DNA from 3 places in the Streptomyces sp. NBC_00872 genome. Region 3 is predicted to be linked to each of the others. Evidence: riboswitches for the same ligand, from Rfam matches in the RefSeq annotation. Region 3 holds a riboswitch; each other region holds the start of a gene.

Region 1 (10,830 bases), 3.3 Mb from region 3:
CGCCTCCTGCTCGCCGCTGATCACCTCGGGCTCCACGCCCAGGATGTCCAGCACCCCCCGGACGAACTCGTCGCGGTTCTCCGCGTCGCGCGAGGCGGAGGTCGCCACGAACAGGACCCGCTCGGCGCCGTGCTCCTTGATGACGGCGGCGTACTCACGGCACGCCTCGAAGGTCCGCTCCAGCGCCTCGGGCGCCAGCCGGCCGGTCCTGTCCACGTCCTGGCCGAGCCGGACGATCCTCATCCGCCGGTCGAGATCGACCAGTTCGCCCGTGGACCCCGCGCCGGAGCCGCTGTCGGGCAATGTCACATCGGCGACCAGCAGACGGATGGAGTTCGTACCGCAGTCGATGGCGGCGACCCGGGTCATACGCGCTCCTCGTCCCGGTCCTCGTCCTGGTCCCGGTGCCCGTTCTCTTCCTTCTCCTGCGCGGGCTTCTCCTGCGCGGGCGCGCACGGGGTCACACACGGGCCCTTCGCCCACCACTCCGGCAGCATCGCCAGCGCCTCGTCGCCCAGCGGGTTCACCCCGGGGCCCGCCGCCAGCGAGTGGCCCACCAGGACATGCAGACACTTCACCCGGTCCGGCATACCGCCCGCGCTGGGAAAGCCCTCCAGCACCTCGATGGCGTCACGGCGCGCGAGATAGTCCTCGTGCGCCGCGCGGTACGCGGCGGCCAGCCCGGGGTCGGCCGCGAGGCGCACGGTCATCTCCTTCATGACACCGTTCGCCTCCAGCGTGCCGATGGCCGAGGCCGCACGCGGACAGGTCAGGTAGTACGTCGTCGGGAAGGGCGTGCCGTCGGGGAGCCGCGGGGCGGTCTCCACGACATCCGGCTGTCCGCAGGGGCAGCGGTGCGCGATGGCGCGCAGTCCGCGCGGGGGACGGCCGAGTTGTTCCTCGAACGCGGCCACGTCCGCCTCGGTGGGCTCGGTGCGTTCGGTCTGCGGAGGGGGGGTTTCCATGCCTGCCTTGGTTCTACGGTTCTGCGTGCCTGATGACGATGGTGCTTGCCTGGTACGGATCGTGCCGCTGGTACGGGGGTCGTGCCGGTCCACCGGTACCGCCGGTCCGCACGCGTCCCTACCGGTCCGTGCGGTCCGCGGTGTCCACGCCGTCCAGGACGTTCGAGTACCAGGGGCGGTCCGTCGCCTCCCGCTCCTCACGGCGCTCACGCACCGCGTCCGGGTCGATCATGGTGTAACCGCTCTCCCCCGGCCTCACATAGTGGAGATGCTCGCGCGCCAGCCGCTGGATGTAGGCGTCGTCCTGGAGCCGCGCCTTCTCGTCGCGCAGTTCCTCGACCCGCTGCCTCGCCTCCCGCGCCTGCCGCTCCTGCTCGGCGATCTCGTTCCGCTGCGACACGTACTGCCGCATCGGATACGCGAGCGCCACCACCAGTGTGCACACGACCAGGGCGAGAAAGGCCGCCCGGCCGGTGAGACGGGAGCGGCGGTCCTGGCGGCGGTTCTGCGAGCGGTAGACGCGCGCGGCGGTCTGCTCGCCGAGCAGCCGCAGCCTGGTCGCGGTGGAGAACCGGTCCCGGTTCCCGGCCATGGCTCGCCTCCCCTGTTACGTGCGTACGTCCCCGGACACGGTACGGGACCGGGGCCGGGGACGTACGGACGACGGGCGGGACGGGCGGCCTCACCCGACGGCCGGCCCGGCCCCGCCGCTCGCGCTCAGGCGGAACGGAACCGCGGGAACGCGCTGCGGCCCGCGTACACCGCCGCGTCGTCGAGGATCTCCTCGATACGCAGCAGCTGGTTGTACTTGGCGACACGGTCCGAGCGGGCCGGGGCGCCGGTCTTGATCTGACCGCAGTTCACCGCGACGGCGAGGTCGGCGATGGTGACGTCCTCGGTCTCGCCGGAGCGGTGGGACATCATGCACTTGAAGCCGTTGCGCTGGGCCAGCTCGACGGCGTCCAGGGTCTCGGTCAGCGAACCGATCTGGTTGACCTTGACCAGCAGGGCGTTGGCGGAGCCCTCCTCGATGCCACGGGCCAGCCGCTCCGGGTTGGTGACGAACAGGTCGTCGCCGACGATCTGCACCTTGGAGCCGAGCTTGTCGGTGACGACCTTCCAGCCGGCCCAGTCGTCCTCGAAGAGCGGGTCCTCGATGGAGACGAGCGGGTAGGCGGCGACCAGCTCCTCGTAGTACTCGGTCATCTCGGCGGCCGAGCGGGACTTGCCCTCGAACTCGTACGAGCCGTCCTTGTAGAACTCGGAGGCGGCGACGTCGAGCGCGAGCGCGATGTCGCGGCCCGGCACATAGCCGGCTTCCTTGATGGCTTCGAGGATCAGGTCCAGCGCGGCGCGGTTGGACTCCAGGTTCGGCGCGAAGCCGCCCTCGTCGCCGAGGCCGGTGGAGAGCCCCTTCTGCTTCAGGACCTTCTTGAGGGTGTGGTAGACCTCGGCGCCCCAGCGCAGCGCCTCGGAGAAGGACTCCGCGCCGATCGGGGCGATCATGAACTCCTGGATGTCCACATTGGAGTCGGCGTGCGAGCCGCCGTTCAGGATGTTCATCATCGGAACGGGCAGCAGATGCGCGTTCGGGCCGCCCAGGTAGCGGAAGAGCGGGAGGTCCGAGGCCTCGGAGGCGGCGTGCGCGACGGCGAGGGAGACACCGAGGATGGCGTTGGCGCCGAGCGAGCCCTTGTTCTCGGTGGCGTCCAGGTCGATCATGGCCTGGTCGATCAGGCGCTGCTCGGTGGCGTCGTAGCCGACGAGCTCCGGGCCGAGCTGCTCGATGACGGCGAGTACGGCCTTCTCGACACCCTTGCCCAGGTAGCGGTCGGGGTCTCCGTCACGGAGTTCCACGGCCTCGAACGCACCGGTGGAGGCACCGGAGGGGACAGCAGCACGGCCGGTGCTGCCGTCGTCGAGGCCGACCTCGACCTCGACCGTGGGGTTGCCTCGGGAGTCCAGGATTTCCCGGGCTACGACGACGTCGATGGACGGCACGAGCATCTCCTTCTGGGATGTGACGCTTGGAGTGCAGGGTCTCATTGGCCTTGCGGCAAGAGCCTAACCGGCTCGGAGACGTCGGCCGCCCGGTGCCCGCCCGCTGGGACGGATCTAGGTCCTGTCCGGCGGATCTTCGTGGATCAGCCCGGGGCGTCTGGTGCGGTACATCGCAAGGCGGAGGATCGTCCTCGTACTGGACGTACTTGGACGACTCCGACAACGCGGCGAGGTGCCGTGCCAGGCGTTCCGGGCCCACGAAGATCCGCCGGACAGGACCTAGCACCCGAGCGCCTCGGCGCACCTATGAGCACCGTCGTGCGCACCGCCGTGAGCGCCGCCCCGCGTACCCCCTCCGTACTCCCCGAGTGCCCCCTCCGTACGCCGGGAAGAGGGCAGACCCCGGCCCGGCGCGTACGGGGGATCACGCGCCGGGCCGGGGGGATCGGGGGGCGGGTCAGCTCAGGTGGAGCTGCTGGCCCGGGTAGATCAGATCGGCGTCGCGGACGATGTCCTTGTTCAGGTCGAACAGCTTCTTCCAGCCGCCCTTCACCTGCTGCGCGGCGGCGATCTTGGAGAGGCTGTCGCCGGACTTGACCTTGTACTCGCCGTCGCCCTTCTCGATCGTGGCCGTGGCGGCGCGGGTCTCACCGCGCGAGGCGGGCTGCGCCTGCTCCCGCTTCGGCTGCGCGGGCCGGGTCTGCTGCGGGGAGGCCTGTTCTCCCGTACCGGAGCCGGATCCCGAGCCGGAGCCGGAGCCGGAGCCGGAATTCGAAGCGGAACCGGAACCGGAATCAGAGCCGGAGCCCGAGCCCGCCGAGCCACCGTCGTACGCGGCGCCGGAGAGGTTCACCCCGCAGGTGGGCCACGCGCCCTTGCCCTGGCCGGCCAGGACCTTCTCGGCGACGGCGATCTGCTGGGACTTCGAGGCGAGGTCGGCCCTGGCCGCGTAGGCGGTGCCTCCGTAGGCGGCCCAAGTGGAGCCGCTGAACTGGAGTCCGCCGTAGTACCCGTTGCCGGTGTTGATGGACCAGTTGCCGCCGGACTCGCACTGGGCGACCTGGTCCCACTCGGAGGCGGTCGCGGCGGACGCGGAGGTGGCGCCGATCAGCGGGACCGCGACAGCGGCGCCGGTGATGCCGGCGAGCGTGGCGTAGCGGGCGGTCACGGAGCGGGAGGGACGGCGGTGCCTGCCCTTGCTGGAACCCTTGCTGGAACGCGGCATGGAACTCTCCTCACCGACGCCTACGAGGTGAGCTGTCGGGTTCGGGCCAAGTGAGTTGCCCGGCCGGGTGCTCGCGCACCCGGCTTCACCCCTAGCCGGTCGTCGGCCGTCTCTCGACGGCCGGGGCCGGCACAAACCTTGGGTCCCCCGCTCCTGCCTTCGGCGCATGACGCGACGACTACTCCCCCCGACCGACGGCAGGATTCGGCGTGACGGTCGACGAGGCCCGCGGTGCGAGCGGTTCAGACCGTAATCACAGGCCCGTCGGTTCTTCAAAGGAGAACATCAGGGAAATAACACCCTTACCCACCCTCCGGGTTTACGCATTTCCGCTGGTGAGAGCGGAAAGCGGGGCAACCCGTAGGCCAAAAGTCCCTAGTTGCAGCAAAGAGACCCTTGTCTCACTTGCACAGAAGTGGACATAGGGCAGCGAACTACCCTTGCATCCGTGCCACTTCACGGCAGTTCAAGGGCGGGATCAAGGAAGAGGCCGAGGGGGGAGACCGAGGGGGAGACGCGGAGGGAGCCAGGGGGAGATCAGGGCCGCGGCCAGGGAGGACACCCCCATGGCACACCGGGGCACACCGGGGCCCAGCGGGAAGCGCCGGGGCGCGCCAGGGGGGCGGCACACCGGCCGCCCCCCGTTCACCCCTCAGCCACCGCGCCGACAGCCCCGGAGCCGTCAGCCCGTTCGTCTCACAGCCAGCCGCCGAGCACCTTCTGCCCGTCGGCGATCAGCCAGTTGCGCTCGACGGGCCGGTCGGCCTCCGCCGGAGCGGGCGATTCCGCACGATCCGTCAGACCGTCCGTACTACGCGACAGTCCGTCACCCCGTGAGGCATGACGGCCGTAATCAAGCCCTTCATCCGAATTGCCCGTTACGGCATCCTCCTGGGCGGCCTCACCGCGGTGCTTGCCCTTGGCCGACTCCGTACCGCCGGCGGCGGTGCCACCGAGGCCGTCGGCGCCAAGACCGTCGGAGCCGAGGCCCTCAGCGCCCTTGCCGCCGTCCGCGGAAGCGGAGGTTCCCGGTGCGGGCGTGGTGGCCGAACCGGAGGGGACCGGCTCTCCGGGCGGCGTCTTCCCGTCGGAGGGGGCGGAGGGCGTGGCGTCCGGAGTACCGGAGGGAGCGTCCGCGGGGCTGTCGCTCCGGTCGTCCTGCGCGGCCCCCGCCGAGCCGGAGCCGCCCCCGAGACCGACACCCTCCAGCAGGGCGCCCGTGAGCCCGGAGACCGGCGCGCAGCTCGACCAGGCCTTCACGCCCTGCGCCGCGAGCACCTTCTCGGCCACGGCTATCTGCTGGGAGCGGCTGGCGAGGTCGGCGCGGGCCGCGTACTCCCCGCCACCGAAGGCGTCCCAGGTCTCCTGGCTGAGCTGGAGGCCGCCGTAGTGGCCGTTGCCGAGGTCCGCGCTCCACATGCCGCCGCTCTCGCATTCCGCGACACGGTCCCAGGTGGAGGCGTCCGCCGCGCTGGCGCCCGAGGCGGCGAACAGCGGGATGGCGATCGCCGACCCGGTCACCCCCGCGGCGACGATCAGAGCGGGGGCCTGGCGTGGTCTGCGGTGTCGGCCGTTCGCGGAGCGCATGCGCTTGCCTTCCGTGTGACTGTCGTTTCGACTACGGCGTGTTGCAGCTGAGTCGTCGGTGAACGTAGCGGTACTCGAACGTCTGTCACAAGTCGATGCAGCGGAGATCACGTGAAAGTCACATTCCTGACGGCCCGTCAGTTATGGAGCGACGATCCGCCAGTGATCGGCGCCTGTCCCACGGCGATACGCCGGCCGTCCGCCGCCGAATCCGTCAGTGACTCATCAGCCGGACAATGGCGTGAACTGCACCGGAAGTGTGCGCAATCCACGCATGATGAGCCCGCCGCGCCAGCGCAAATCGGCAGGATCCACGGCAAGCCGCACATCGGGCAGACGGGTCAGCAGGGACGCGAGAGCGGTCTGTCCCTCAAGGCGGGCGAGGGGCGCACCGAGGCAGTAGTGGATGCCGTGCCCGTAGCCGAGGTGCTGATTGTCACGCCGCGCGAGATCGAGCGTGTCGGGCGACGCGAACCGCTCGGGGTCACGGTCCGCCGCGGCGAGGACGACCAGTACGGGATCGCCCACCGCTATCCGCTGCCCGCCGAGCGTCACAGGCTCGGTGGCGTACCGCCAGGTGGCCAGCTCCACCGGACCGTCGTGGCGCAGCAGTTCCTCGACACCCGTCGCGAGCAGTTCCGTCTCCCCCGCGTCGAGCGAACGCTGAAGCCGGGCGCGCTGCTCCGGGTGGCGCATCAGCGTATGGACGCCGTTGCCGATCAAATTCACGGTTGTCTCAAAACCGGCAAAGAGGATGATAAAGGCCATCGCCGCGGCCTCGTTCTCGGTGAGATGCTCGCCGTCGTCACTGGCCCGGACGAGACCGGAGATCAGATCGTCGCCCGGGTTCTCCCTTTTGCGGTGGATGAGTTCGGCCAGATATCCCCGGATCTTCTTGACCGACCGCGCCACTCCGCCGCGCGGCCCGCCGCCGTGCCGGATCATCATCCCGGCCCAGTCGCGGAAGTCGTCCTGGTCCTCGGCCGGCACCCCGAGCAGATCGCAGATCGCGTAGATGGGGAGCGGGAAGGCGAAGTCATGGATCAGATCCGCCTCCCCCTCCGCCGCGAAACCGTCGATGAGCCGGTCGGTGAGCTGCTGGACCCGGGGAGCGAATTCCGCGATGCGCCGGGGTGTGAACGCCTTGGACACGAGCCGGCGCAGCCGGGTGTGGTCGGGCGGGTCGATATTCAGCAGATGCGTCATGAGATCCGCGTTGCGCTCCCCGGGAATCCCGGTCTTCCCCTTGGCGTGCGCCGCCTCCGCGTGATGAACGGGGTTCTTGGAGAGCCGGGCGTCGGCGAGCGCCGCCCTGGCGTCCCCGTACCGCGTCACGAGCCACGCCTCGACCCCGCTGGGCAACTGGGCCCGGTACACGGGCGCGTGCTCGCGCAGCCAGGCGTAGGCGGGGTAGGGATCGGTGGCGAACTCCCAGGTGAAGAGTTCGGGGACGGGGACGAGCCCGGGGGCGGGCGCGGTCTCGGGGGCGGGGGGCTTTTCGGTCACCGGTCGACGGTATCGGGGCGGGTCTCGGGGGCGGTCGGGGCGGGGGTGCGGGTGCGGGTGCGGCCCAGCTCGGGGGCCTTGGCGTACCCCCTCCCTGGTCGGCCTCGCCCCGTCACTCGGTGGCGGTGCCGCCCGTTTCAGCCGTGCGGATCGCGTCCCGGTAGGTGCGGGCCGCCGCACGCAGGGCGGTTTCCGGGTCGATGCCCGCCTCCTCCGCCCGTACGGCCATGGCGAGCAGTTCGTACCCGATCCCGTCGCCCGAAGGGAGCCCGACGTCCAGGCCCGCCGTACGGACGCGGCCCGCGAGTTTGGAGGCGAGCGCGAGACCCGGCTGCCCCAGCGGGACCCCGTCGGTGACCGAGTCGCGCTGCTTCTCGACCGCTTTGGTACGGAGCCAGTGCGCCTTGACGTCCTCGGGGGTCTCCGCCGTCTCGTCGCCGAAGACATGGGGATGGCGGTGGATCAGCTTCTCCACGATCGTGGCGGCGACATCGTCGATGGAGAAGGGTTCCCTGCCCTCTTCCTCCTCCAGGCCGTCCTGTGCGATACGGGCGTGGAAGACGACCTGGAGGAGTACGTCACCCAGCTCCTCGCGGAGTTCGTCGCCGTCGCCGTCCTCGATCGCCTCGACGAGTTCGTACGCCTCCTCGATGCCGTACTTGGCGAGCCCCTTGTGCGTCTGGGTCGACGACCACGGGCATTCGCGCCGGATCCGGTCCATGACATGGACGAGATCGAGAAGCCGGGCGCCGGGCAGATCGTACGAACCGGGGAGCAGCTCCAGGTCGGGCATCTGTACGCGGCCGGAGCCGGCCAGCCGGGCCAGGCCGTCGGTCAGGGCCCCTTCGCCCGCGCCCTCACCGTCACCGCCGCCGGACGGGATGACCACGACCGTACGGCCGCCGGCGCATTCGTCGACCAGATCCCGCGCCGTGAGCGCGGCGGGCGCGGGCGCGCCGGCCTCCACGGTGATGCCGCTCTCCACGGTGATGCCGGCCTCACGCAGATAGGGCAGCAGCGGATGGGCGCCGTCGGCGCACAGCACACGGTCGGCGGCGCGGAGCGTCTGCCAGGCGGGCCAGGACAGGAGTCCGGGCGCGACCCGGTGGCTGACGGTCAGCAGGACGATACGGCCGGGGGTGGCGGGAGCTTCGTCTGTCACCACTTGAACCTACCTCCGGCCCGCCTACGGCCGGACCCCGCCCGTCAGCCGGACCGGGACCGGGGCGGCGGGCCCGGGGCCGGGTCCGGGACCGGAGCGGACCCGGGACCGGAGCGGCCCGGTCGTCAGGCGTCCGTCGGCTCCTGCTCCGGTGCCTGGCGGGTGACCTGCGTGATCCACGGCAGCTTGGCCTCGCCGAGCCGGACCTGCTTGTAGTCCCAGCTTCCGTAGCGCGGATTGACATCGATACCGAGTTTCTCCGACGTCTTGGTCAGATCGGCGAGCACGACCTGCTGGCCCTCGGGGGTCATGGTGTTCGCGCCGAGCGCCTGGGCCAGCTTGTTCAGCAGGACCTCACGGCGGATCGCGGCGTCGATCTGCCCCGCCGAGAGCGCGCCCTGCTGGAGCAACATCGCGGCGAACTGCTTCTCGCCGCCCGACTGCGCGGCGGCCTGCTGCCGGGTGGTCTGGATCTCCTTGCGATTGATCTTCACCCCGGCGTCGTCGGCGGCCTGCTGGAGGATCCGGTCGAAGATCAGACTGTTCAGCTTGGCCTGGCTGAGCTGCCCGGTGTTCTTGACGAGCTGCGCGCCGTCCGGCGCGGACTCCTGCGCGTCCCGGACGTCCCGTACCTGGGCCTGGATCGTGGACACCTCGATCCGGTGCCCCCCGACGACCGCCGCGGCTCCGGGATGGGCCTCGTTGCCGCAGGCGGTGAGCAGGGGGGCCGCGGCGAGGAGCGCGACGGAGACGGAGAGCGCGGTGCGACGGCGGCGGTGCAAAGTGGGCCTCCCGGCGTGATTGTGCGGCGATGCACAAGGCCTTGCAGTGATCGATGGTAGGCAGTGGACGTGGCCTGGGCCACTGGTTCGACCAACGATTCACGGGGAGATTGGGGCACGTGCGCCGCGCCACGAGCCGGTGCGGGTCCGATTCGGGTCCCCTACGGGTCCCGTACGGGTCCGGTACGGGTCCGGTACGGGTCCGATTCGGGTCCCCTACGGGTCCCGTACGGGTCCGGTACGGGATCCGTACGCGGCCAACGCATGTGCGCGTACGCACAATCGGGGCGCCGGCGTGAAGAGGGTTCCGCGCACCGCCCGGCACCCCGTCCAGCACACCGTCCGGCGTCCTCGTCCCGGCATCTTCACCAGCAGTTCATTTGACGGCCGTCCGCCCGACCGCCCTGTTCACCCCGCGGACGCCGCACCGTTCACCGCGTGCCGCCTAGTGTGTCTCCGTTGAGGGCTGTCACGCCGCCGTGCTGTCGCACCGCCGCTCTTCGGGCCTTCCGGGCCCCGCCCGAGCCCGATGGACCGGCCGTACGAACAGCACCCGGCGCTGTCGGGCCCGGGGTCGGCCGGCGTGCGCGTGACGACGCCCGTACCGTCCTCGGCCGCGCGGCTCCCGCCCCATCCCCGCCGTCGTAAACGAACGGAACAGACGGAATGACTCAAGCGACACTGACTCGGGCACCCGGTCCGGATCCGGAGCCGGTACCCGGGCCGGGGAGCGCCTCCGCCCCTCCGAAGGACTCCTCGGCGCCCAGGCACGACCGTATGCGGGCCCTCGACGGACTGCGCATCGTGGCGGCGCTCATGGTCTGCTTCTACCACTACTCGGGCAGAGGCGGCCAGATCACCCGCTCCTGGGGCCAGTCGCCGAAGGAACTGTTCCCGGATCTGTCGGCGATCGCCGTCTACGGTCCCCTGGGCGTCCAGTTCTTCTTCATCATCAGCGGCTTCGTCATCTGTATGAGCAGTTGGGGCCGGTCGCTCGGGGACTTCTTCCGCTCGCGTGTCTCCCGGCTCTATCCGGCGTACTGGGCCGCCATCGTCGTCACCACCGCCGCGGCCGTCGTACTGCCCTCGGTCGTCGAACCGCTGCGCCTCAACGAGGTGCTGGTGAATCTGACCATGCTCCAGCAGCCCGCGGGGGTGGGCCGGGTGCTCGGGGTGTGCTGGACCCTCTGGGTCGAGGCGCGCTTCTATCTGCTCTTCGCGCTGTTCGTGGTGTGGAAGGGCGTCACGTACCGCAGGGTCGTGATCTTCTGCTGTCTGTGGACGGTGGCGGCGGTGGTGGCCCGGGTCGGCGACCTCCCGCTCACCAACGAGATCGTGATGCCGGACTACGCGCCGTTCTTCGTCGGCGGCCTCGCGCTCTATCTGATCCACCGGCACGGCAGCGATCTGCTGCTCTGGGGCATCGTGGGCGTGAGCTGGCTGCTCGGCCAGCGCTACGCGACGATCGGGCTGTGGAACCCCGAGGCGACCGATGTCTTCCAGCCGCGCTCCCCGCACGTCATCCTGCTGATCGTCACCATCGCCTTCGCGGCGGTCGCGGCCGTGGCCCTGGGCTGGCTGCGCTGGGCGAACTGGCGCTGG
Region 2 (8,211 bases), 5.4 Mb from region 3:
TCCGTCCGCGCGCCAGCGCCGCCGCAGCGACCGCCGCCGTGACCACGGTCTTGCCGATCTCCGTCCCGGTTCCTGTCACGATCAACACGGGCATGGCTCAGCCCTTCCGCGCCGCCGCGGTCACCGCGCGGCAGATCCGTGCGACATCGTCGTCACCCGTCACATACGGCGGCATCGTGTAGACGAGATCGCGGAACGGCCGCAGCCAGACACCCTCGCGCACCGCCGCCTCGGTCGCCGCCGCCATGTCCACCTCGTGGTCGAGCTGGACGACACCGATCGCGCCGAGCACACGGACATCCCGTACCCCCGGCAGGGAGGCGGCCTCGGCGAGCCCGTCGCGCAGGCCCGTGCCGATCCGCTTGACCTCCCCCTCCCAGTCCTGGCCGAGCAGCAGCTCGATCGAGGCGCGGGCGACGGCCGAGGCCAGCGGATTGCCCATGAAGGTCGGTCCATGGGCCAGTACGGGCACCTCCCCGCGCGAGATGCCGTCGGCCACCCGCGCGGTGCACAGCGTCGCCGCCATGGAGAGATAGCCCCCGGTCAGCGCCTTGCCCAGACACATCACATCGGGCGACACACCGGCCTGATCGGCGGCGAAGAGCGTGCCCGTACGCCCGAACCCGGTCGCGATCTCGTCGAAGATCAGCAGCACACCGTGCGTGTCGCACGCTTCCCGGAGCACCCGCAGATATTCGGGGGAGTGGAAGCGCATGCCGCCCGCTCCCTGTACCACCGGCTCGACGACGACCGCCGCCAGCTCCTCCGCGTGCCGGGCGATCAGTGTGCGCAGCTCCTCCGCGTAGGTCTCCTCGTACCCGGCCGGCGGCGTCCGCGCGAAGATCTGCCGGGGCAGCAGCCCCGACCACAGTTCGTGCATACCGCCGTCCGGATCGCACACCGACATCGGCGTCCAGGTGTCGCCGTGGTAGCCGCCGCGCCAGGTCAGCAGCCGCCGCTTCTCGGGACGTCCCAGTGACCGCCAGTACTGGAGGCACATCTTCGCCGCGACCTCGACCGCCACCGAGCCCGAGTCGGAGAGGAAGACATGGCGCAGCGGCTCGGGCGTGATCTCCACCAGCAGGGAGGCGAGCCGTACGGCGGGCTCATGGGTGAGCCCGCCGAACATCACATGGCTCATCCGGTCGAGCTGACCGCGCGCCGCCGCGTTGAGCTCCGGGTGGTTGTAGCCATGGACCGCCGACCACCAGGACGCCATGCCGTCGACCAACTCGCGCTGTCCGTGCGCGGGTTGGGCCAGGCGCAGCCGTACCCCGGACGCGGACTCCACGACCAGCGGCGCGACGCGGCCCGGCATGGGCCCGTACGGATGCCAGACATGGGCCCGGTCCAGGTCCAGCAGTTCGCCGGGGGACAGCTCAGGCATTGGGCGCCAGATCCGTGCCGGCGCCACGGCGGCGTACGGCGACCAGATCCCGGCGGGCCGCAGGATCGTTTCCGGCCGGCGGCTCCTCGCCGCCCGCCGCGGTCGCCGCGGCTGCCGCGGGCGTACGGTCCGACAGATCCGCGCAGGCCCCGGCCCCCGCCTCACCGTCCCCGCACGGCCCGCAGCCGCCCGCCCGGTGCTCGGGCAGCGTCGTGGTGCCCGCGCCCTCCACCTCGAAGCCCGCGTCCGCGATCATCTCCAGATCCGCCTTGCCCTCCTGGCCCTCACTGGTGAGGTAGTCGCCGAGGAAGATCGAGTTGACGAGATGGAGCGCGAGCGGCTGCATCGAGCGCAGATGCACCTCACGTCCGCCCGCGAGCCGGACCTCCACATCCGGGCAGACGAACCGGGTCATCGCCAGAATGCGCAGACAGCGCTGCGGGGTGAGGTTCCACTCCTTGGCGAGCGGTGTGCCCTCGAACGGGATCAGGAAGTTGACCGGCACCGAGTCCGGGTCGAGCGCACGGAGCGAGAAGACGACATCGACCAGATCCGCGTCGCTCTCCCCCATGCCGGCGATCAGACCCGAGCAGGCGGAGAGACCGGCCGACTGCGCCTGGCGCACCGTGTCCACCCGGTCGGCGTAGGTGTGGGTGGTGGTGATGTCCCCGTACGTGCCCTCGGACGTGTTGAGGTTGTGGTTGTACGCGTCGGCCCCCGCGGCCCGCAGCCGCTCCGCCTGCCCGTTCGAGAGCAGCCCGAGACAGGCGCACACCTCGACGTCCTCGTTCTGCTCCTTGATCGCCTCGATCGTCCGCGAGACCCGGTCGACATCACGGTCCGTCGGACCGCGTCCGCTCGCCACCAGACAGACCCGCTTCGCCCCGCCCGCCACACCGGCCGCCGCCGCCTTCGACGCCTCTTCGGGCTTCAGCCAGGTGTACTTGAGGATCTCCGCCGTGGATCCGAGCCGCTGCGAGCAGTACGAGCAGTCCTCGGGGCAGAGCCCGGACTTCAGATTGACCAGATAGTTGAGCTTCACCCGCCGCCCGAACCACTGGCGGCGCACCTTCCCGGCCGCGGCCACCACTTCGAGCAGATCGTCGTCGGAGGTCGCCAGTACGGCGAGCGCTTCTTCGCGGGTCGGCAGCTCGCGCCGCAGGCCCTTCTCCACCAGTGTGTTCAGCAGGTCCATGGTGCCGATCCTGGCCTAACCGGGCACCTCGAAGCCAGGGAGGAACCTGACAACACCACCAGAACGAAGTGTGTGCATGGCCACATCCTGACCCGGTCCGGCCACGGTTAAAGTCTGTGCGCACCCTACAAAAGGACCGCACCATGGCGCAGGATCCCCTCGACCGGACCGATTCCTCCGACCGGACCGATTCCTCCGACCGGGCGGATCCCTTCGACTGGACCGACGACGAGGCGCGCCGCCGCAGGACGGCGGGGCTCGTCCGTACGCTCCGCCCGCGCCCGGCCGACTCCGCCCTGCTGGATCTGGCGAGCAACGACTATCTGGGCCTCGCCCGCCATCCCGCGGTGACCGGTGCGGCGGCGGACGCCGCCCGCCGCTGGGGCGCGGGCGCCACGGGCTCCCGGCTGGTCACCGGCAGCACCGCCCTCCATGCCGAACTGGAGCGTGAACTGGCCGAGTTCTGCGGCTTCGAGGCCGCGCTCGTCCTCTCCTCCGGCTACGCCGCCAATCTCGCCGCCCTCACCGCGCTGACGGCCCGTGGCTCGCTGCTCCTCTCCGACGCGGGCAACCACGCCTCGATCGTGGACGGCTGCCGGCTCTCTCGTGCCGAGACCGTGGTAGTACCGCACGCGGACCCCGACGCCGTGCGCAAGACACTCGAAGCGCATCCGGGGCGGCGGTCGCTGGTGGTGAGCGACGCGGTGTTCTCGGTGGACGGTGACGCCGCGCCGCTGGCGGAACTGGCCGGGGTCTGCCGGGCCCGGGGAGCCGCGCTGGTCGTCGACGACGCGCACGGTCTGGGCGTGCTCGGCGAGGGCGGCCGGGGTACGGCGCACGCCGCGGGCATCGCGGGCGCGGCCGGCGTGGTCGCCACCCTCACCCTCTCCAAGTCCCTGGGCAGCCAGGGCGGTGCGGTACTCGGCCCGGCCCGGGTCATCGAGCATCTCGTCAACGCCGCGCGGACGTTCATCTTCGACACGGGACTCGCGCCGGCGGCCGTGGGCGGCGCGCTGGAGAGTCTGCGGCTGCTGCGCCGGGAGCCCGGCAGGGCGGACCGTGCCCGTGAGGTCGCCCGTACGCTGCACCGACGGCTGACAGCGGCGGGGCTGACCGCCGCGCCACCGGACGCCGCCGTCGTCTCCGTACAGGCGCCGTCACCGGAGGCGGCCGTGCGCTGGGCCGCCGACTGCCGGGGCGGAGGGCTGGCCGTGGGGTGCTTCCGCCCGCCGTCGGTGCCGGACGGCATCTCCCGGCTCAGGCTCACCGCGCGCGCTGATCTGACGGAGGATCAGATCGATACGGCGGTACGGACGATCACGGCGGTCGCGCCCGCGGACGCGACCGCCGTCTGACCTGGTCCTGCCCGGTCGGGCCGGTCGGGCAGGTCGGTCAGTACGCGATGTCCTCCTCGCGCAGCGCGGTGACGAAGGACGTCCACGCGGCGGCCGAGAAGGAGAGGTGAGGCCGGGTCACGTTCTTCGAGTCCCGTACAGCCAGTGCGTCCGCGCCGACGCGCGCGGACTCGACGCAGTTGTTCGCCCCGGTGCTGTAGCTGCTGCGCCGCCAGCGGGCGGCCGTGGCGGCCGTGGCCAGGGGGGCCACCGGGGAAGTCGTTGTAGGGGCGGGGGGTGTGAGGGGGGCGGAGGATGGAGTCTGGACAGGGGGCTGTGCGAGGTAAGCGGTCATGATGCTCCCTACGCGCCGTCACCGATCCCGGCGATGAGATCCAATGATTCTTCGGGCGAGAGGGCATGCGCCTGCATCGTACGGAACGCGGCGCAGTACGCCTCAAGGTCTTCTTTCCGTTCCAGATAGAGGCTATTCGTCAAATGGTCGAGAACGACCAAATCCAGATCAGTAATGCCCGGGAATGAGAAGATAACGAAAGGACCGGTGAGTCCCACATAGCCGCCCGAAGTGAACGGAAGGACCTGGAGACAGACCTGCGGAAGCCGGGCCAGCTCGGACAGACGCCGTAGCTGACCCCGCATCACCCCGGGACCGCCCACCTCGCGCCGGAGCACCGCCTCGTCGAGTACGGCGTGGAGTTCGAGCGGGGTCGCGGAGTGCAGCAACTCCTGGCGGGCGAGCCGTACCTCGACCAGGGAGTCGACCGTCGTGGCGGGCAGACCGTCCAGCGCCGCCCTGGTCACCGCACGCGCGTAGTCGGGCGTCTGGAGCAGCCCCGGCATCACCGAAGTCTCCAGCGTACGGGCCGTGGAGGCCTGTGACTCCAGGCTGATGAAGTCCCGGTAGCGGGGCGGGATCACCCCTCCGTACGCCTTCCACCACCCGGGGCCGCCGCCCGCGATTCCCGCCAAGGCGCCGAGCAGCGCCCGCAGTTGGGGATCGGTGAGACCCAGGGCGTCGAGCAGCCCCTCCAGGTCCTCGTCCTTGACCCCGCTGACGCCCGTCTCGATCCGGCTCACCTTCGACTGGTGCCAGCCCAGCAGCCGCGCCGTCTCGCCGCTCGTCAGCCCCGCCCGCTGGCGCAGTCTGCGCAATTCCTCCCCGAGCCTGCGCCGGCGTACCGCCGGAATATGCCGCATGAATAGATCCCTTCGCCGACCCGCTCCGGTAAGCGTCCGTGGGCGCCGAGTGCGCCGCGGCGGAGAAGTTATCTTTTCGCCGCCCAAATACGGTCTCGCGTAGCAGAGTTCACCACTTCGAGCGACAGATATATGCAGATCTCGGTGGATCGGCCGTGTGAACGGCAGGATGAGTGGCACGCTGAGCACAGTCCGAGGCCGTCCGCGCAGTCATCCGCACTGCGGCGGAGTCAGGTCCGGCGGGAAAGGGACGGCGTCGCCATGGCAGACCATCAGGAAGCATCCATCACGCTTCCGAGCGATCCCGCGTCGGTACCGGCGGCGCGAAGATATGTCGCGGACCTGCTGACGGAGTGGGGTCTGCCGGGCCGGGCGGAGACGGCCGACACGGTGCGGCTCATCGTCTCTGAGCTCGCGACCAACGCCGTGCAGCACACCTTCGGCCAGTCGCCCACGTTCACCGTGGAGATCGTGCTCGACCGGGACGAACGACTCCGTGTCGGAGTCACCGACAGCCATCCGCGCTGGCCGCAGCGGCTGCCGGCGGCCGTGCAGCAGGACAACGGCCGGGGCATGGTGATCGTCCGCTCGCTGGCGGCGGAGAGCGGCGGGGAAGTGTCCGTCACACCGACCTCGGAGGGCGGCAAGACGGTCTGGATCGCGCTGCCCTGGACGGTCCCGGTCCAGAGCTGACCGGCCCACGGCGGCGGACATCCGCGTGCGTGTCCCGTGCCGCACGTCCGGTGTCCCATGTCCCGCCTCCCGGTGGGGAGAGGGCGGGGGACGGGCCGGCGCACGGTCCGTGTCCGGCGCTGTGCTGTCGGCGCGGGCCCGTGTCCCGTCCTGGCCAGGGACGGGACACGGGGCGTTCCGCGGCGGCCTGGGACGGGCCGCGTGTGTTCCTTGTACCGGCCTGGTGCGGCCGGGGATCCGGGCGTTCCGTCCCCGTGCCGGCGGGGGGACGGAACGCGTGCTGTTCCACGACGGCCTGGGACCGGCCGCGTGTGTTCCGTACGCCGGTGGTCACCGGCGGGGTGGTGGGCCGCCCGGTCAGGACCGGGCGGGTGCCGTGCGCCGGTCCAGGGGGGGACCGGACATGTTTCTCGGGGGGCCGTTCCGGACCGGCCGGGCGCGCACCGGCCGGTGCGGAACGTGCCACGCTCAGTTCACCCGGCCGTACATGACGCTCCGGGACCAGATCCGTTCGAGCCTTACCAGGGCACCGGTCTTGGGCGAGTGCCAGATCTTCCCGCGGCCCGCGTAGATACCGACGTGGTAGACGTAGCCACCCGCGTGGAAGAACACCAGGTCGCCCTTGCGCCGGTGGGACGCCGAGATATGGCGGGTCCCGTTGTACTGCTGATGAGCGGTGCGCGGGAGCTTCTTGCCGGCCTTCTTGAACGAGTAGAGCGTCAGGCCCGAGCAGTCGAAGCGATGGGGTCCGGTGGCCCCCCACTGGTACGGCGAACCTTCCTTGGAGGCGGCCACCCGGAGCGCCTTGACGGCGCGTGCGGCGGCATGGGCCTCGGGCGTGGCGCCGGGTGCCAGTATCGTTCCCCCGACCGTAGCGAGGGTGAGGACCGATACGGCACCGGCCCGGGACAGCAGAGACGGGACATATGTCTGCGCATTCATGCGCAACCCTTCGTCAGCCGCCTGTGAAGGATGACCTGTCGGGTTCGGACAGGCGAAGATGCCCGGCCGCGTGAGCGGCTTCACCCCAAGGGACGGCCCATGTACGCATACGTGGTCGTCCCGTACTGCTCGGGTCCTCCACTCCTGCCGATCCACTCCTGTCGACCAGACATCCGGAACGGCGGCAGGACTCGGCGTCCGCCCGGACCGCCCCGCCGGGGGTGGCGGGGGCTTGTCGTCCCAGGGATCTTGACGCGTAATCAGATGATTTCCGAGACGCAACGACGTTATGTGAAGTTCGTCACGTCTGATCCGTACGGGTGGCGAAGCGGTGTGTCGTACCGGGGGCCCGGACCCTGATGAGGCCCATACCTGCGCGGCGGTTGGGAGGTGCTTCCCGCGTCCGGCCGCTTCGCGCAACTTGGGTCCCCCGGAGTGTCCGGAAGATCCGTCCCCCGAAAGGCCGAGCCGCTCCCGTACGGACGCGTCCATACGGGAACGGAAACGGGCTCAAGTCGTGTCTTCGGGGGGCATCGTGACGCGCCCGGCGCGTCGCTCACCGTCGAGCACGCGCAGCGCACGGGCGAGCGTCGCCGCGTGCAGTTCTGTCTCACCGCGCATGTGCATCGCCGTCAGGGCGTCCCGCAGCGCGACCGCTTGCGCGGGCAGCGCCTGGGCCGCGCGCAGTGCGCTGTAGGTGTCCGAGCCGCGCGCCGGGTTGATCCGGCCCAGCAGATCGAGGACATGGAGAAAGCTGTCGACGAGATCTCCCTCGGCGCGGGTCAGTGCGGGCAGCGGGGGCAGTTCCGGTGGCAGCATCGGCGTGTCACCGCCCGCCGGGGGATCCGAAGGGGTGGGTCGCGCCGAGGGACGTCTTGCGGTTCTGGACCACGTGATCGATCAGACCGTACGCCTTCGCGTCGGCGGCGGTGAAGATCCTGTCCCGTTCGATGTCCTCGGCGATTCGCGGCTCGCTCTGGCCGGTGTGCCGTACGAGCAGCGACGCGAGCACGGCGCGCAGCCGCAGAATCTCCTCCGCGTGGATCATCAGATCGGACGGCTGGCCCCGGACGGGCTCCTCGATGGCGGGCTGCTGGACGACGACACGGGCGCCGGGCAGTGCCATCCGCTTTCCGGGGGTGCCGGCCGCCAGCAGTACCGCGGCGGTCGAGGCGGCCTGCCCGAGACAGGTCGTCTCCACGTCGCAGGTGACGAGCTGCATCGTGTCGTAGATCGCGGACATGGCGCTGATCGAGCCGCCGGGGGAGTTGATGTAGAGGCAGATGTCCCGGTCGGGCGCGGCGTACTCGAGATGGAGGAACTGCGCGATCACATCGTTGGCCGCGGTGTCGTCGACGGCGGTGCCGAGGAAGATGATCCGCTCCTCCAGGAGCTTGGAGTACGGATCGAGGGTGCGGGTCCCGCCGGCCGTCCGCTCGGTG
Region 3 (10,830 bases):
GTGATTGAGTCAAGCATGGACAGTCGCATCAAGTTCAGGAGTTCAGGAAGTCGAGCCGCGAGACTTGGCGGCTTGCCAGGTTTGGGAGGAAATGTGTCGACCAACGGGACCCACGGCACCAACACGGCCGCCCCCGGCGTACCGCGCGGACTCGCGGGCGTCGTCGTCACCGACACCGCGCTCGGGGATGTCAGAGGAAGCGAGGGCTTCTACCACTACCGCCAGTACTCCGCCGTCGAGCTGGCACGGAGCCGCGGCTTCGAGGACGTATGGCATCTGATGTTCCACGGAGAACTGCCGGACGCCGCAGGCCGGGCCGCGTTCATGGAGCGCACCGCCGCCCTGCGCCGGCTGCCCGAGGATGTCGCGGCGGCCCTGCCCGTCATCGCCCGCTCCTCCGCGCGGTCGGGCCCGCTCGCCGGGCTGCGGACGGCGCTCTCCCTCTTCGGCGCCTCGGCCGGGCTCAGGCCGCTGTACGACATCGGCGCCGGCCGCCGCCGTACGGACGCGCTCGCGGCCTGCGCCGCCGTACCGACCATGCTGACCGCGCTGTACCGGCTCGGCCGGGGACTGGAGCCGGTCGCGCCGCGCGAGGATCTCCCGTACGCCGCCAACTATCTCCACATGCTGACCGGTACGGAACCGGACCCGGCGCGGGCGCGGGCGGTCGAGCGGTATCTGATCTCCACCATCGACCACGGTTTCAACGCCTCCACCTTCACCGCCCGGGTGATCGCCTCCACCGGGGCCGATCTGGCCGCCTGTCTGGCGGGCGCGGTCGGGGCGCTCTCGGGGCCGCTCCACGGCGGGGCGCCGAGCCGGGCCCTCGACACGCTCGACGCCATCGGGACCGTGGACCGTATCGACCCCTGGATCAGGGAGCGGGTCCTGGCCGGGGACCGGATCATGGGGTTCGGGCATCCCGTCTACCGCACCGAGGATCCGCGCTCACGCATGCTGCGCGGGATCGCCGAGGAGTTCGGCGGCCCGCTGGTCCGCTTCGCCGTCCAGGTCGAGGCGAGGGTGGAGGCGATTCTCGCCGAGCTGAAGCCGGGCCGTGAGCTGCACACCAATGTGGAGTTCTACGCGGGCGTGGTCATGGAGCTGTGCGGACTGCCGCGCGAGATGTTCACACCGACCTTCGCCGCCGCCCGGGTCGTCGGCTGGAGCGCCAATATCCTGGAGCAGGCGGAGGACTCCAAGATCATCCGCCCGGCGGCCCGTTACGCGGGACCGCCCCCGCCCCAGCCGGTCCCGGCCTGCTGAGCGGGACGGCACCGACTCGACCCCCACGCGGCACGGAGGCGCATTCGTGAGCAGGCAGCAGATCCCGGTGGTCGTCCTCACCGGCTTTCTGGGATCCGGTAAGACGACCCTGCTCAACCATCTTCTGCGCCGCCGCGCGGGCCGGCGTATCGCGGTGGTCGTCAATGACTTCGGCGCCATCGAGATCGACGCCATGACGGTCGCGGGACAGGTCGGTTCGACGGTCTCGCTCGGTAACGGCTGTCTGTGCTGCGCCGTCGACGCGAGTGAACTCGACACCTATCTGGAGCGGCTCAGCCGGCCCGAGGCCCGGATCGACATCATCGTCATCGAGGCGAGCGGACTGGCCGAGCCGCGGGAACTCGTCCGGATGCTTCTGGCCGGGGACCATCCGGGCACGGTGTACGGGGGACTGGTCCAGGTCGTCGACGCGGCCGAGTTCGACGCCACCCGGGAGCGCCACCCCGAGATCGACCGGCATCTCGCGATCGCCGATCTCGTGGTCCTGAACAAGTCCGACCGGGTGGCGGAGCGGGAGCGGCGGCGCGTCCTGGCCGCCGTCGGAGGGCTCACGTCCGGGACACCCGTGATCTCCGCCTCGTACGGACGGATCGATCCGGAGCTGCTGTTCGACCCGGCCGTGCCGGCGGAGGAGGAGAAGGTCCGTCAGCTCTCCTTCGAGGATCTGCTGTACGGGGAAACCTCGCACGAGGGGAGCGAAGGCCACGAGGGCGGCGAGGGTCACGGGGGCAGCGGCGGCGACGGCCACGAGGGCCATCTCCACGCGGCGTACGAGAGCGTCTCGTACACCGCGCGGGCCCCGATGAACCCGCGCCGGCTCATGGAGTTCCTCGACTCCCGGCCCGAAGGGCTCTACCGGATCAAGGGGTTCGTGGACTTCGGCGCGTTCGATCCGGGCAATCGGTACGCCCTGCACGCGGTCGGCCGGTTTCTGCGCTTCTACCCGGAGCCCTGGGCGCGCGACGAGGAGCGCCGCACCCAGCTCGTACTGATCGGCTCCGGCATCGACGGCGACGCGCTGCTCAAGGAGCTGGCGGTCTGCGAGGAGTCCGGACCCCAGGACGCCCCCGTCGACGACCGGGCGATGTGGGGCGTCCTGCGCTACGTACCCGACCCGTCCGAGCCAGGGCCCGCCGCCGGGGCCGAGCCCTGAGCCGGCGCCGGGCCCGAGGGCCCGGCCGCCGCCCCGGACCAGCCGTAACTTCAGCCGGACCGGAGATCCGGGATCCGGGTCCGCGATCCCGGGCCCTCGTCCGTCAGTGCGCGGGCCCGGCCAGTGCCTCCACCGCCAGGGTGAACGGCGTACCCGAACCGTCCCGGCGCGGATCGGGATCCGGCAGCTCCACCGGAGCGCCGTTCTTCTGCGCCGCCCGCGCCGGGCTCGCCCCGGCCCAGGCCAGCACGAGCATGTCCTCACCCTTCAGGAACCGGTGGCAGCGCACACCGCCCGTCGCCCTGCCCTTGCGTGGGTACTGGTCGAACGGTGTGAGCTTGGCCGTACGCACCGAGTCGTCCAGTGTGCCGTGCGAGCCCGTGACCGTGAACACCAGGGCGTCCACCGCCGGGTCCACCGCCGTGAAGGAGATCACCGTGGCGTCGTCGGTCAGCTTGACACCCGCCATACCGCCCGCGGGGCGGCCCTGGGGCCGTACCTGCGAGGCCTGGTAGCGCAGCAGTTGGGCGTCCGAGGTGATGAAGACCAGATCCTCCTCGCCCGTGCGCAGCTCAGCTCCGCCGACGATACGGTCGCCCTCCTTGAGGGTGATGACCTCCAACTCGTCCTTGTTGGCGGGGAAGTCGGGCACCACCCGCTTGACCACGCCCTGGAGCGTGCCCAGCGCGAGGCCCGGGGACGACTCGTCGAGTGTGGTCAGACAGACCAGTTCCTCGTCGCCCTCCAGCGCGAGGAACTCCGAGACCGGAGCCCCGCCCGAGAGATTCGGCGCCGAGGCGGTGTCCGGGAGCTGTGGCAGATCGATCACCGAGATCCGCAGCAGCCGTCCGGCCGAGGTGACCGCGCCGACATCGCCGCGCGCCGTCGCGGGCACGGCCGAGATGATCACATCGTGCTTGACGCGCCTGCCGTCGCCGCCCTCCAGCGGCTCGCCGTTGACCGTACGGGCCAGCAGACCGGTCGAGGAGAGCAGCACCCGGCACGGGTCGTCCGCCACCTCCAGCGGCACCGCGGCCACCGAGGAACCGGCCGACTCCAGCAGCACCGTGCGCCGGGGGGTGCCGAACTTCTTCGCCACCGCGGCCAGTTCGGCCGAGACGAGCTTGCGCAGCTCGGTGTCCGAATCCAGGATTCCGGTCAGCTCGTCGATCTCGCCGTTGAGCCGGTCGCGCTCGCTCTCCAGCTCGATCCGGTCGAAGCGGGTGAGCCGGCGCAGCGGGGTGTCCAGGATGTACTGCGTCTGGACGTCGCTCAGCGAGAAGTGCTCGATCAGCCGCTGCTTGGCCTCCGCAGAATTGTCGCTGGACCGGATCAGCCGGATGACCTCGTCGATGTCGATGAGCGCGACGAGCAGGCCCTCGACGAGATGCAGCCGGTCGCGCCGCTTGGTCCGCCGGAACTCGCTCCTGCGGCGCACGACGTTGAACCGGTGGTCCAGATAGACCTCCAGCAGCTCCTTCAGCCCCAGTGTCAGCGGCTGGCCGTCCACCAGCGCCACATTGTTGATACCGAAGGACTCCTCCATCGGCGTCAGCTTGTAGAGCTGCTCCAGCACCGCCTCGGGCACGAAGCCGTTCTTGATCTCGATGACCAGGCGCAGTCCGTGCGAGCGGTCCGTGAGGTCCTTGACATCCGCGATGCCCTGCAGCCTCTTCGCGGAGACCAGGTCCTTGATCTTCGCGATCACCTTCTCGGGACCGACCGTGAAGGGCAGTTCCGTGATGACCAGACCCTTGCGGCGCGGGGTGACGTCCTCCACCGTGGCGGTGGCCCGGATCTTGAAGGTGCCGCGCCCGTTCTCGTACGCGTCCTTGATCCCCGTCAGTCCGACGATCCGGCCGCCGGTGGGCAGATCGGGACCCGGGACGAAACGCATCAGCGTCTCCAGGTCCGCGGCCGGGTGCTTGATCAGATGGCGTGCCGCCGCCACGACCTCCCCCAGATTGTGCGGCGGCATGTTCGTCGCCATACCGACCGCGATGCCGGAGGCGCCGTTGACCAGGAGGTTGGGGTAGGCGGCGGGAAGCGTGACCGGTTCTCGCTCCTGGCCGTCGTAATTCGGCTCGAAATCGACGGTGTCCTCGTCGATCGACTCCGTCATCAGTGACGTGGCGTCAGCCATCCGGCACTCGGTGTAGCGCATCGCGGCCGGCGGGTCGTCATTGCCGAGCGAGCCGAAGTTGCCATGTCCGTCGACCAGCGGCAGCCGCATCGAGAACGGCTGTGCCATCCGGACCAGCGCGTCGTAGATCGACGCGTCGCCGTGCGGGTGGAGCTTGCCCATCACCTCGCCGACGACACGAGCGCACTTCACATACCCGCGGTCGGGGCGCAGGCCCATCTCGTTCATCTGGTAGACGATGCGGCGGTGCACCGGCTTCATGCCGTCCCGGGCGTCCGGCAGGGCCCGGGAGTAGATCACCGAGTACGCGTACTCGAGGAAGGAGCCCTGCATTTCATCGACCACGTCGATGTCGAGGATCTTCTCCTCGAAGTCCTCCGGCGGCGGGGTCTTCGTGCTGCGGCGGGCCATCGCTGCTGCGGCTCCTTCACAGGTCCTGTACGGCAACTTCTCTAGCTGACGCCGACCATTGTGGACCGAGCCAGTGACAACGCCGACCTCGACCCGTCGTTGGGGATGCGGCGAGGGGCCGTCCACAGGTCCCCGGGAGCCCGCCCGGAGATCGCTGAGAGCCCCCGGGAGACCGCTGAGAGGCCCCGGCGGGACCTCGGCGAGACCTCGGAGAGGTGTCCGCCGAGATGTCCGGCGGGACGTCCGCCGGGACGTCCGGCGCGGGTGTGACACCCGGGAACTTCGCCAGGTGTCGGCACGCTTGCATACAGTGGCAGGACTTCTCCATATCGCGATCGAAGGGACGTACATGCCCATGGGTCACACGGCCACAGCGCAGGCCGGTTCCGGCGGCCTGACAGCGACTGAGCACCGCCTGGCCAACGGCCTGCGCGTGGTGCTCTCCGAGGACCACCTGACCCCGGTCGCCGCGGTCTGCCTCTGGTACGACGTCGGCTCACGCCATGAAGTCAAGGGCCGTACGGGACTCGCCCACCTCTTCGAGCACCTGATGTTCCAGGGGTCGGCCCAGGTGAAGGGGAACGGCCACTTCGAGCTGGTGCAGGGCGCCGGCGGCTCGCTGAACGGCACCACCAGCTTCGAGCGGACGAATTATTTCGAGACCATGCCCACCCACCAGTTGGAGCTGGCGCTCTGGCTGGAAGCCGACCGGATGGGCTCGCTGCTCGCCGCGCTCGACGAGGAGTCCATGGAGAACCAGCGGGACGTCGTCAAGAACGAACGCCGCCAGCGCTACGACAACGTGCCGTACGGCACGGCCTTCGAGCGCCTGACCGCGCTCGCCTACCCCGAGGGCCATCCGTACCACCACACCCCGATCGGCTCGATGGCCGACCTGGACGCGGCGACGCTGGAGGACGCCCGCGCGTTCTTCCGTACGAACTACGCGCCGAACAACGCGGTGCTCTCGGTCGTCGGTGACATCGACCCCGAGCAGACGCTCGCCTGGGTCGAGAAGTACTTCGGCTCCATCCCGTCCCACGACGGCAAGCAGCCGCCGCGCGACGGCACGCTGCCCGACACCATCGGCGGGGAGTTGCGCGAGGAGATCCACGAGGAGGTCCCGGCGCGCGCGCTGATGGCCGCCTACCGGCTGCCGCAGGACGGCACACGCGAGTGCGACGCCGCCGATCTGGCGCTCACCGTCCTCGGCGGCGGCGAGTCCTCCCGGCTGCACAACCGGCTGGTGCGCCGGGACCGGACCGCGGTCGCCGCGGGCTTCGGACTGCTGCGTCTGGCGGGCGCCCCCTCCCTCGGCTGGCTGGATGTGAAGACGTCCGGCGGGGTCGAGGTCCCGCGGATCGAGGCCGCCGTCGACGAGGAGCTGGCCAGGCTCGCCGCCGAGGGACCGACCGCCGAGGAGATGGAGCGGGCCCAGGCCCAGCTCGAGCGCGAGTGGCTGGACCGGCTGGGCACGGTCGCGGGCCGCGCCGACGAGCTGTGCAGGTTCGCGGTGCTCTTCGGCGACCCGCAGCTCGCGCTGACGGCCGTCACGCGCGTGCTGGACATCACCGCCGAGGAGGTGCGCGCCGTCGCCGCGGCACGGCTGCGCCCCGACAACAGGGCGGTGCTGGTGTACGAACCGCTCGCCTCCGAGGACGCCGCCGACGCGGCGCGCACGGCCGGCGACGAGACCGACGAGCACGAGGGGACGGACCAGTGAGCGACGCTGCCGTGACCATGGACTTCCATCCGCAGCCGACCGCCGGCGAGGCCAGGCCCTGGGCCTTCCCCGCCCCCGGGCGCGGTGCGCTCGACAACGGCCTGACGGTGCTGCGCTGCGACCGCCCGGGACAGCAGGTGGTGGCCGTCGAGATCAATCTCGACGCCCCGCTGGAGGCCGAGCCCGAGGGGCTCGACGGTGTCGCCACGATCATGGCGCGCGCCTTCTCCGAGGGCACCGACAAGCACAGCGCCGAGGAGTTCGCCGCCGAGCTGGAGCGCTGCGGCGCCACCCTCGACGCGCACGCGGACCACCCGGGTGTACGGATCTCCCTGGAGGTCCCCGTCTCCCGGCTGCCCAAGGCACTCGGCCTGCTCGCCGAGGCGCTGCGCGCCCCCGCCTTCGCGGACAGCGAGGTCGAGCGGCTCGTACGGAACCGGCTCGACGAGATCCCGCACGAGACCGCCAACCCGGGCCGCCGCGCCGCCAAGCAGCTCTCCAAGGAGCTGTTCCCCGCCGCCTCACGGATGTCCCGGCCGCGCCAGGGCACCGAGGAGACGGTGGAGCGCATCGACGCCGCGGCCGTCCGGGCCTTCTACGAGGCGTATGTGCGTCCCGCCACGGCCACCGCCGTGGTCGTCGGCGATCTCACCGGCGTCGATCTGGACGAGGTGCTCGCGGAGACCCTCGGCACCTGGACCGGTGACACCGCCGAGCCGCGCCCCGTACCGCCCGTGACCGCCGACGACACCGGCCGCGTGGTGATCGTGGACCGGCCCGGGGCCGTCCAGACGCAGCTGCTGATCGGCCGGATCGGTCCCGACCGGCACGACCGCGTCTGGCCCGCCCAGGTGCTCGGCACCTACTGTCTGGGCGGCACGCTCACCTCCCGGCTCGACCGGGTGCTGCGCGAGGAGAAGGGCTACACCTACGGGGTGCGGGCCTTCGGGCAGGTGCTGCGCTCGTCCGCCCCCTCGGAGCCGGGCGGGCCGACGGGTGCCGCGATGCTCGCCATCAGCGGTTCCGTGGACACCGCGTCCACGGGTCCGGCGCTGGACGACCTCTGGAAGGTGCTGCGCACCCTCGCGGCCGACGGTCTCACCGACGCCGAGCGTGATGTGGCCGTCCAGAATCTGGTGGGCGTGGCGCCGCTGAAGTACGAGACGGCCGCCTCGGTCGCCGCCACGCTGGCGGACCAGGTCGAGCAGCACCTCCCGGACGACTTCCAGGCACAGCTCTATGCCCGGTTGGCCGAGACCGGCACGGTCGAGGCGACGGCCGCGGCCGTCAACGCCTTCCCGGTGGACCGGCTCGTCACCGTGCTCGTCGGGGACGCCGAGCAGATCAAGGAGCCGGTCACGGCTCTCGGTATCGGAGAAGTGACGGTCGTCTCCGGCTGACCGATCGGCTGACCAGTCGGCTGACCGAACGGTCACCGGTGACCGATTCCGATCGCTGGAGCTCTGCTCGGTAAGCCCGATAAGCCCGGTAACGATAAATCCGTCGGTGAGATAAACCCCGGTGACACCCGTCACCGGGGTTTCCTCATATGTCCGCTTTAGTGGGGAGGTTGCCTGTCTGCCCTGTGGTGTGCGCTACAAAACACCCTGTCCATTTGGTGATTGAAAGATGAGCCGCTTAGCGTCGGTCCGGCTGTTCGCCAGCACCCCGCCGCGACCGCGGCATCGGACAGCCATCGCCGAGTCCCCGTCAGGCGCGAGCCTGGGGAGCCGGGGACCCACACGCAGTCCCCGGGGTGAATCGGACGCCTTGGCGCACACCCGCGCCGAGGTGTCCGTAGGAGACCTTCCTGCTCCCACCCTCTGTCCCGGTAGGCGAGAAGGAGGGAAAGGACCAACCGCTACATGGCGTTCACCCGTGCCACCGGCAAGCATCGTGCCCGGAGCCGTCGGACCCGCAGGGGCATGGGCGCCGCCGGCGCCGCGACGCTCACCGCGACAGGTGTCATCAGCGCCCTGGCCGCCCCGGCGCACGCCGCCGAGCCGGACACCCGGGCCTCCGGACGGACCGGGCTGGCCCAGGCCCTGGTCATCGGTGACTCCCTCGCCGACGCGATCGACGCCCAGGCCGAGGCCCAGCACCAGGCCGCCGTACGGGCCAGGGCGAAGGCCGAGGCCCGGCGGGCGGCCGAGGCCCGTGCCAAGGAGATCCGCGCGGAGAGGCAGCGCGCCGCCCGCGCCGCCGAGCGCAGGCGCCTCAACGCCTTCCGGCTCCCCGTCACCGGCTCGTACGTCACCACCGGCTACCGGACCGGCGGCTCGCTCTGGTCCTCCGGCAGCCACTCGGGCGTCGACTTTTGCGCGGCGTCCGGGACCCCGGTGGTGGCCGTCGGCGCGGGCACCGTCGTCGAGGCCGGCTGGGGCGGCTCGTACGGCAACAACGTCGTGCTCCGGATGACCGACGGCACCTACACCCAGTACGGCCATCTCTCCTCGATCGCCGTCTCCGCCGGTGGGACCGTCGTCCCGGGACAGCGGATCGGTCTCTCCGGCGCGAGCGGCAACGCGACCGGACCGCATCTCCACTTCGAGGCCAGGACGGACCCTGAGTACGGCTCCGACATGGACCCCGTCGCCTATCTGCGCGCACACGGTGTGAACGTCTGACCGAAGCCGGCCGCTGGCCAAAAGATATCTATTGATTCCGGGCACCCATCGGAAATCCGCGTTGATTGCAATAGAGTCACGGAACAGGCGTCGATCGGCAGCGTTTCGCGCGGATTAAGTCGGAGGTTCGGACATGCGCATTCCCGCGCACTCGGTATGCACGGCGATCCGCGACGACATTGTCTCCGGTGTATTCGAACGGGGCAGCCGGCTCACCGAGGAGCAGCTCGCGCGGCGCTACGGCGTCTCCCGGGTCCCGGTGCGCGAGGCCCTGCGCACGCTGGAGTCCGAGGGCTTCGTGACCACCCGCCGCCATGTCGGCGCGTGTGTGGCCGAGCCCACGGACCAGGAGGCGGCGGACCTCCTGGAGGTACGGCAGCTGCTGGAGCCGCTGGGCGCGGCCCGCGCCGCCCAGCGCCGTACGGAGGCCCATCTCAAGGTGCTCCGTGGCCTGGTCAGACTGGGGCAGGAGAGGGCCAGGCGGGGCCAGGGCGAGGATCTGCGCTCGCTCGGCGCCTGGTTCCACGAGACGCTCGCACAGGCGTCGGGGAGTCCGGCGCTCACCGCCCCGCTCACCCAGCTCCGGCACAAGATCGCCTGGATGTATGTGGTCGACCAGCCCGCGCATCCCGTGGAGTCCTGGGCGGAGCACGGCGCGATCGTGGACGCGGTGGCGCGCGGCGACGCGGAGCGCGCGCGGTCCCTGACCGCCCTGCACGCGGAGCGCACGGCGGCGGTGCACCGGCTGCGCCGGGCCGAGCGCGGCCGGGAAAAGGTGAGGGCTTCGCAACATGTTGTAAACACCGCGAGTGCTCGCACTTAACATTCTCGCCGTATACAAAGAATTGGAATAGCGCGGCTTATTCTTCGCTGCCCGCACGAAAAGACGGAGCCGCGGTGCGCCGAATTCGGCGCACCGCGGCTCCGCCGTGCGAAATGACGGCCGACCGCCCGACGGCTGTCGGGCCGTCCGGCGACCGCCGGATAGCCGGGCCGTGCGGACGGTTCAGACCGTCTCGGGCAGCTCGTCCAGTCCCTCGGCGACCAGCTTCGCCAGCCGGTCCAGAGCGGCGTCCGCGCCGTCCGCGTCGGAAGCCAGCACGATCTCCTCGCCGCCCCGCGCGCCCAGACCGAGCACCGCGAGCATCGACGCGGCGTTGACGGGGTCGCCATCGGCCTTCGCGATCGTCACGGGGACGCCGGCGGCCGTGGCGGCACGGACGAAGATGGACGCGGGTCGGGCGTGCAGCCCCTCGGCCCAGCCGACATTGACGCGGCGCTCAGCCATGGTGTTGCCCTTCAAGTCTCAAAAGTCTGAAAAACGATGTCCGGCCCAGAGTCTCATGTGATGTGGAGTGTCCCCGTTCCGGCCCCGTCCCGCCCCCGCTCCCGCCGTAGGCTTTGGCCATGGAGACCCCGCCGGACCAGAAGCCGCCGGACCATGCGTACCCCGACCACGCGTACCCCGACCACGCGTACCCGGATC

What was found. A riboswitch is a leader RNA that binds a small molecule or an ion and turns the genes downstream of it on or off. The one in region 3 is predicted to bind cyclic di-AMP.
Positions count from the first base shown of each region.
Region 1: another riboswitch for cyclic di-AMP. It lies ahead of OG214_RS24230 (transglycosylase family protein); the one in region 3 lies ahead of OG214_RS09975 (M23 family metallopeptidase).
Region 2: another riboswitch for cyclic di-AMP. It lies ahead of OG214_RS33105 (C40 family peptidase); the one in region 3 lies ahead of OG214_RS09975 (M23 family metallopeptidase).

Region 1 covers NZ_CP108806.1:5,619,240-5,630,069, reverse strand. The annotation lists gene OG214_RS24250 (exopolyphosphatase) at 1-369, opposite strand, end outside; gene OG214_RS24245 (DUF501 domain-containing protein) at 366-965, opposite strand; gene OG214_RS24240 (septum formation initiator family protein) at 1,084-1,557, opposite strand; gene eno (phosphopyruvate hydratase) at 1,683-2,972, opposite strand; gene OG214_RS24230 (transglycosylase family protein) at 3,424-4,191, opposite strand; cyclic di-AMP (ydaO/yuaA leader) riboswitch at 4,194-4,366, opposite strand; gene OG214_RS24225 (transglycosylase family protein) at 4,888-5,778, opposite strand; gene OG214_RS24220 (cytochrome P450) at 6,004-7,284, opposite strand; gene OG214_RS24215 (nucleoside triphosphate pyrophosphohydrolase) at 7,397-8,446, opposite strand; gene OG214_RS24210 (SurA N-terminal domain-containing protein) at 8,572-9,228, opposite strand; gene OG214_RS24205 (acyltransferase family protein) at 9,895-10,830, shown strand, end outside.
Region 2 covers NZ_CP108806.1:7,726,662-7,734,872, forward strand. The annotation lists gene bioD (dethiobiotin synthase) at 1-94, opposite strand, end outside; gene OG214_RS33075 (adenosylmethionine--8-amino-7-oxononanoate transaminase) at 98-1,387, opposite strand; gene bioB (biotin synthase BioB) at 1,380-2,582, opposite strand; gene OG214_RS33085 (8-amino-7-oxononanoate synthase) at 2,726-3,937, shown strand; gene OG214_RS33090 (DUF397 domain-containing protein) at 3,975-4,187, opposite strand; gene OG214_RS33095 (helix-turn-helix domain-containing protein) at 4,280-5,134, opposite strand; gene OG214_RS33100 (ATP-binding protein) at 5,396-5,827, shown strand; gene OG214_RS33105 (C40 family peptidase) at 6,296-6,769, opposite strand; cyclic di-AMP (ydaO/yuaA leader) riboswitch at 6,773-6,976, opposite strand; gene OG214_RS33110 (hypothetical protein) at 7,280-7,588, opposite strand; gene OG214_RS33115 (ATP-dependent Clp protease proteolytic subunit) at 7,596-8,211, opposite strand, start outside.
Region 3 covers NZ_CP108806.1:2,336,767-2,347,596, reverse strand. The annotation lists gene OG214_RS10000 (citrate synthase) at 94-1,266, shown strand; gene OG214_RS09995 (CobW family GTP-binding protein) at 1,313-2,440, shown strand; gene OG214_RS09990 (DNA topoisomerase (ATP-hydrolyzing) subunit A) at 2,544-4,994, opposite strand; gene OG214_RS09985 (pitrilysin family protein) at 5,344-6,717, shown strand; gene OG214_RS09980 (M16 family metallopeptidase) at 6,735-8,117, shown strand; cyclic di-AMP (ydaO/yuaA leader) riboswitch at 8,405-8,570, shown strand; gene OG214_RS09975 (M23 family metallopeptidase) at 8,583-9,344, shown strand; gene OG214_RS09970 (GntR family transcriptional regulator) at 9,478-10,167, shown strand; gene OG214_RS09965 (HPr family phosphocarrier protein) at 10,351-10,632, opposite strand; gene OG214_RS09960 (GNAT family N-acetyltransferase) at 10,752-10,830, shown strand, end outside.